Regions from separate parts of the Pseudomonas sp. YH-1 genome, predicted to be linked through region 1. Evidence: predicted binding sites of a transcription regulator. Region 1 holds the regulator's gene; the other holds the start of a gene.
The links. The regulator FliA, encoded in region 1, starts transcription of late flagellar genes. The targets are predictions, from matches to a motif close to CTAAAGTTTNNNNNNNNNNNGCCGNTAA.
Positions count from the first base shown of each region.

Region 2: a site for FliA is predicted at 1,449-1,476, ahead of ACKI1H_RS12320 (flagellar protein MotY). Genes of this name have one in related genera too.

Region 1 covers NZ_CP178184.1:5,641,015-5,644,218, forward strand. Annotated here, with positions in the region: gene ACKI1H_RS25745 (protein phosphatase CheZ) at 1-208, opposite strand, end outside; gene ACKI1H_RS25750 (chemotaxis response regulator CheY) at 227-601, opposite strand; gene fliA (RNA polymerase sigma factor FliA) at 799-1,548, opposite strand; gene fleN (flagellar synthesis regulator FleN) at 1,545-2,372, opposite strand; gene flhF (flagellar biosynthesis protein FlhF) at 2,537-3,204, opposite strand, start outside.
Region 2 covers NZ_CP178184.1:2,622,497-2,625,700, reverse strand. Annotated here, with positions in the region: gene ACKI1H_RS12325 (argininosuccinate synthase) at 1-269, opposite strand, end outside; gene ACKI1H_RS12320 (flagellar protein MotY) at 402-1,412, opposite strand; gene pyrC (dihydroorotase) at 1,551-2,597, shown strand; gene rnt (ribonuclease T) at 2,594-3,204, shown strand, end outside.

The sequences.
Region 1 (3,204 bases):
GGTCGATCTGGAAGTTGACGATGGCGTTGTGCAGCTCACGGGTGAGCTTGCCCACTTCCTGGTAAAGCCCACGATCGCGCGCCTGGTTGAGCTCGGAGATCAGTTGCACGGCGGTCTGCACGTCGCCCTGCTCGAGGCATTCGACCAACTCGCGCGCGTGTTTTTTCAGGGTCGACTCGAAGTCACCCGCGGATTCGTTGAAATCCATGACGCCCTCTTGTCAGCCTCAGCTGCCGACCCGCTCGAAAATCTTCTCGATCTTTTCTTTCAGCACCTGAGCGGTGAAAGGCTTGACCACATAGCCGTTGACCCCGGCCTGGGCCGCTTCGATGATCTGGTCGCGCTTGGCTTCGGCGGTGACCATCAGCACTGGCAGGTGCTTCAGACGCTCGTCGGCGCGGACCGCACGAAGCAGGTCGATGCCGGTCATGCCAGGCATGTTCCAGTCGGTAACGAGGAAGTCGAAGTTGCCGCTGTGCAGCATCGGCAGCGCAGTGGTGCCGTCGTCGGCCTCTGCGGTGTTGGTGAACCCCAGGTCCCGCAGGAGGTTCTTGATGATGCGCCTCATCGTGGAAAAGTCGTCCACGATGAGAATTTTCATGTTCTTGTCCAAACCTGCCTCCATCGATACCAAACGCGCCCTGGCGGGCGTGCCGTCAATTCATCGAGCGCCGTGCGCTCTTTGCGGTGGGCGCGTCAAAGGAACGTCACCCAAAAATTCGTAAGCCTATAACTTGCCTAAGGAAAATCCCTTCAGCACCGCCCCACAGAGGCAGCCGACGCGAAACTACCCGATGCTCAGCGCGCGCGCCACTCCGCCAGACGCGAGCGCAGGCGCGCGGCGCACTGGCTGTGCAGCTGGCTGACGCGGGATTCGCTGACGCCCAGCACTTCGCCGATCTCCTTGAGGTTGAGCTCCTCGTCGTAGTACAGGGCCAGTACCAGCCGCTCACGCTCGGGCAGCTTGCTGATGGCATCGGCCAGGGCGGCCTGGAAGCGTTCGTCTTCCAGCCCGTGGGACGGCTCGTTCTCGTGGTGCGAGGCGTCTTCGGCAAAGCCGCTGCCCTGGTCGCCGTCCTGCAACATGTCATCGAAGCTGTACAGACGGCTGCCCTGGGTGTCGCTGAGGATGCCGTAATAATCTTCGAGGCTCATATTGAGTTCGGCAGCAACCTCCTGATCTTTAGCGTCGCGTCCGGTGCGCGCTTCGACGGCGCGGATCGCATCACTGACCATGCGGGTGTTGCGGTGGACCGAACGCGGGGCCCAGTCGCCCTTGCGCACCTCATCGAGCATGGCGCCACGGATGCGGATGCCGGCGTAGGTTTCGAAGCTCGCACCCTTGCCCTGGTCGTACTTCTTCGCTGCCTCCAGCAGGCCGATCATGCCGGCCTGCATCAGGTCCTCCACCTGCACGCTGGCCGGCAGGCGGCCGAGCAGGTGGTAGGCGATGCGCTTCACCAGCGGGGCGTGTTTCTGGATCAGCAGTTCCTGGGAGTTGTGCGCCTGTGCCTTGCTGTACATACGCGCTCCGGAGGCCGCGGTCATACGGCCGAACCCGTGGGATGTTGCACCAGGCGCTCGACGAAGAACTCCAGGTGCCCTCGTGGGTTGGCCGGCAGCGGCCAGCTGTCGACCTTCTGCGCCACCGCACGGAAGGCCAGGGAAGCCTTGCTGCGCGGGAACGCCTCATACACCGAACGCTGCTTCTGCACCGCCTTGCGCACCGACTCGTCGTAGGGAATGGCGCCGACGTACTGCAGCGCCACATCCAGGAAGCGGTCGGTGACCTTGGTCAGCTTGGCGAACAGATTGCGGCCTTCCTGGGGACTGTGGGCCATGTTCGCCAGCACGCGGAAACGGGTCATGCCGTAGTCGCGGTTGAGCAGCTTGATCAAAGCGTAGGCATCGGTGATGGACGTGGGTTCATCACAAACGACCAGCAGCACTTCCTGGGCGGCACGAACGAAGCTCACCACCGAGTCACCGATGCCGGCGGCGGTGTCCACCACCAGCACGTCGATGTTGTCGCTGATGTCGCTGAAGGCCTGGATCAGGCCGGCGTGCTGCATCGGCGTGAGGTGCACCATGCTCTGGGTGCCCGAGGCCGCCGGAACGATGCGGATGCCACCGGGGCCCTGGAGGATCACGTCGCGCAGGTCGCATTCGCCTTCGATCACGTCGGCCAGCGTCCGCTTGGGCGACAGCCCCAGCAGCACGTCGACGTTGGCCAGGCCCAGGTCGGCGTCCAGCAGCATGACGCGGCGGCCGAGATCGGCCAGCGCCAGCGACAGGTTCACCGACACGTTGGTCTTGCCTACGCCACCCTTGCCACCGGTGACTGCGATTACCTGAACCGGATGCATACCCATATCAATACCTTGTCTCGTCGTTCGACCGTCACGCTTCTGGCGTTTCGGCTAATCCGGTTGCAGTGCTCTACCGCCTCCGGCGCTCGCGGATCGTCTTGCAGAGCATCCGCATCGCTTGGGCGGCTCAACCGGCCGCCCCATGCCCCACACGGGGCTCACAATCTTCAGCTGGCGCGACGCACCGGCTGTTGGTAAAGACCGGCGAACATGTCCGCCATGGCGTCCTCGCAGGGCTCGTCGGGCGACTGCAGGCTCACCGCACGACTCACCAGTTGGTGCGCGCGTGCCACATGCAGGTCGTCCGGGATCTTCGGCCCGTCAGCCAGATAGGCTACCGGTAGATGCTGGCTGATAGCCAGAGCCAGAGCTTCGCCGAGGCTTCCGGCTTCGTCCAGTTTGGTCAGGATGCACCCGGCCAGCCCACAGGAACGATAGTTCTGCCAGGCGGACTTGAGTACCTGACTCTGGCTGGTCGCCGCCAACACGAGGTAATTCTTCACGTTCAGGCTCAGCGACGACAACGCTTCGAGCTGCATGCGCAGCGCCGGATCATTGGCGGGCAGGCCGGCAGTGTCGATCAGCACCAGACGCTTGCGCGCCAGGGGCGCCATGGCCTGGATCAGCGACTGGCCCGGATCGACCAGGGTCACCGGCACATTGAGAATGCGGCCGAGGGTCTTGATCTGCTCCTGCGCACCGATGCGGAAACTGTCCATGGACACCAGGGCGATGCTCTGCGCGCCGTATTTGAGGACGTAGCGGGCAGCCAGCTTGGCCAGGGTGGTGGTCTTGCCCATGCCAGCCGGGCCGACCAGGGCGATCACGCCGCCCT
Region 2 (3,204 bases), 3.0 Mb from region 1:
AGCAGGTACTCGCCTTCGTAGACGGTGTTGGCACGGAACATCGGATAGACGAAGTCGCGGACGAACTCTTCTCGCAGGTCCTCGATGAAGACCTCTTTCACGCCCATCTGCTTGGCCTTGGCGCGGGCCGGCTCGACCTCCTCGCCCTGACCCAGGTCGGCGGTGAAGGTCACCACTTCACAGTTATAGGTATCCTGCAGCCACTTCAGAATTACGGAGGTGTCCAGGCCACCGGAATACGCCAGGACTACCTTCTTCACGTCCGCCATGCCACTCAACTCCACGGGGGTTGTCACGAAAGGGGTCGATTCTACTGTCCGCTCGGAATAATTTACAGAGGGGCGACAGCTTTTGACGACAAAGCGACAAATACTATCGTCGGTGCGACCCGACGCCGCGGCTCAACCCTTGGGAGTCGTGGGCGGCGTGGAGGGTGGATTGGCAGCGCTGGCCGATGGCGCTGCCGGGGCGCCCTGAGCGGGCGCGCTGGCAGCCGGAGCCGGCGTGCTGGGCGCAGCGGCGGCGGGGGCTGGCGGGGCTTCGGCGGGAACCTGTTCGACGACCGCCTCGCGGGACAGGTTCACCGTCACCCGGCGGTTCTTCGCGCGGTTGGCGGCGGAATTGTTCTTCACCAGCGGGTAGCGCTCGCCATAGAAACGCACGGTGATCTGCGATTCCGCCACACCGTTGGCCTTGAGGTACTCCATCACCGCGATGGCGCGGCGGCGCGAGGCCTCGCGGTTGGCCAGACGGTTGCCGCTGTTGTCGGAGTGGCCGTCCAGCTCGATACGGTTCACCGTCGGATCGGCCTTCATATATTGCAGGATGATGTCCAGCTTGGCGCGGCCCAACGGGTCGACCTCGGTACCGCCGTCCGGGAAGCCGACCTGGCTCTGGCGCACCTGGTCGAAGTTGACCGGAAGCATCTTCGTCGAGCAGTCCTGGAATTTCGTGTATCCATCGGCGAAACGCGTCGGCATCAGCCGCACCAGCAGGTTCTCGCCAGTGCGCGTGCGGTGGCGGACCTCCGGCGCACGACCTTCCAGCAGGCCGCCGAGCAGGCGCCCGGCCTGCTGCTGGGTACTATTGAAGGGAACGTCGCCCGAACCGACCTGCACCGCCCCCAGATTCAGGTCGCCCTGCCCTGGGCGCCATGGCGGCGCGGCCGCCAGCAGGGTCGCAGAACCGCTGCCCAGCCAGCCGGTCTGCGGCTTGAGGCGGAAGGTCGGCTGCTCGCCCGCGCGCCAGACGAACTCGCCCAGGCCGAAACCGGCCACGCTCTGCGACAACCGGCACTCGAACTGGTCGCCCGCCACCGTCCATTGCGCACTCTCCATGCGCGTCTGGAAGGTCAGCCCCCAGGCCGGAAGGCTGGCGCAGAGAGTGAGCAGGAGCAGAGAGGGCTGGCGCACGATGGCTTCCACACAGGTAAAAAGGCGTCCCAGATTCTATCGGTCAGCCTCGGCAAAACTTGATAGCGAGTGCCGGCGGCGGGCTTTTCCGGTAGCATTTCACCCTCTTCCCGCTGCAACCGCACCCCTGGAATCCGCATGTCCGACCGCCTGACACTCCTGCGCCCCGACGACTGGCACATCCACCTGCGCGACGGCGCCGCACTCGCGCAAACCGTCGGCGACGCCGCGCGCACCTTCGGCCGCGCCATCATCATGCCGAACCTGGTCCCGCCGGTACGCAACGCCGCCGAAGCCGACGCCTACCGCCAGCGCATCCTGGCCGCCCGTCCGGCCGGCAGCCGTTTCGAGCCGCTGATGGTGCTGTACCTCACCGACCGCACCAGCGTCGAGGAAGTCCGCACCGCCAAGGCCTCCGGCTTCGTGCACGCCGCCAAGCTGTACCCGGCCGGCGCCACCACCAACTCCGATTCCGGCGTCACCAGCGTCGACAACATCTTCCATGTGCTCGAAGCCATGGCCGAAGTCGGCCTGCCGCTGCTGGTGCACGGTGAGGTGACCCGCGCCGAGGTCGACGTGTTCGACCGCGAGAAACGCTTCATCGACGAGCACCTGACCCGCGTGGTCGAGCGTTTCCCGACTCTCAAGGTGGTCTTCGAGCACATCACCACCGGCGATGCCGCCGCCTTCGTCAAGGCCGCCCCGGCCAACGTCGGCGCCACCATCACCGCGCACCACCTGCTGTACAACCGCAACCACATGCTGGTTGGCGGCATCCGCCCGCACTTCTATTGCCTGCCGATCCTCAAGCGCAACACCCACCAGGAAGCCCTGCTGGATGCGGCCACCAGCGGCAGCCCGAAATTCTTCCTCGGCACCGACTCGGCCCCCCACGCGCGCCACGCCAAGGAAGCCGCCTGTGGTTGCGCCGGCTGCTACACCGCCTATGCCGCCATCGAGCTATACGCCGAAGCCTTCGAGCAGCGCAATGCGCTGGACAAGCTGGAAGGCTTTGCCAGCTTCCACGGCCCGGACTTCTACGGCCTGCCGCGCAACAGCGATCGCATCACCCTGGTCCGCGAAGAGTGGGAAGCCCCGGCGGCGCTGCCGTTCGGTGACTTCGACGTGGTTCCGCTGCGCGCGGGTGAAAAACTGCGCTGGCGCCTGCTGGAGACCGAGGCATGAGTGACGAGAACGAAATCTTCGAAGAAGAACTCGACGGTTCCTTCCCGCCCGGCCCGCGCCACCCGATGGCGCGCCGCTTCCGTGGCTACCTGCCGGTGGTCGTGGATGTCGAGACCGGCGGCTTCAACGCCGGCACCGATGCCCTGCTGGAAATCGCCGCCGTCACCATCGGCATGGACGAGAGTGGCTACCTGTTCCCGGAGCACACCTACTTCTTCCGTGTGGAGCCCTTCGAAGGCGCCAACATTGAGCAGGCGGCGCTGGAGTTCACCGGCATCAAGCTGGACCACCCGCTACGCATGGCCGTGCCGGAAGAGCAGGCGCTGACCGAGATCTTCCGTGGCATTCGCAAGTCGCTGAAGTCCAACGGCTGCAAGCGGGCGATCCTGGTCGGCCACAACAGCAGCTTCGACCTGGGCTTCCTCAACGCCGCGGTCAACCGCAGCGGCGTGAAGCGCAACCCGTTCCACCCGTTCTCCAGCTTCGATACCGCCACCCTCGCCGGCCTCGCCTACGGCCAGACCGTGCTGGCCAAGGCCTGCCAGACTGCCGGCATCGAGTTCGACAACCGCGAGGCGCACTCGGCGCGCTACGACACCGAGAAGAC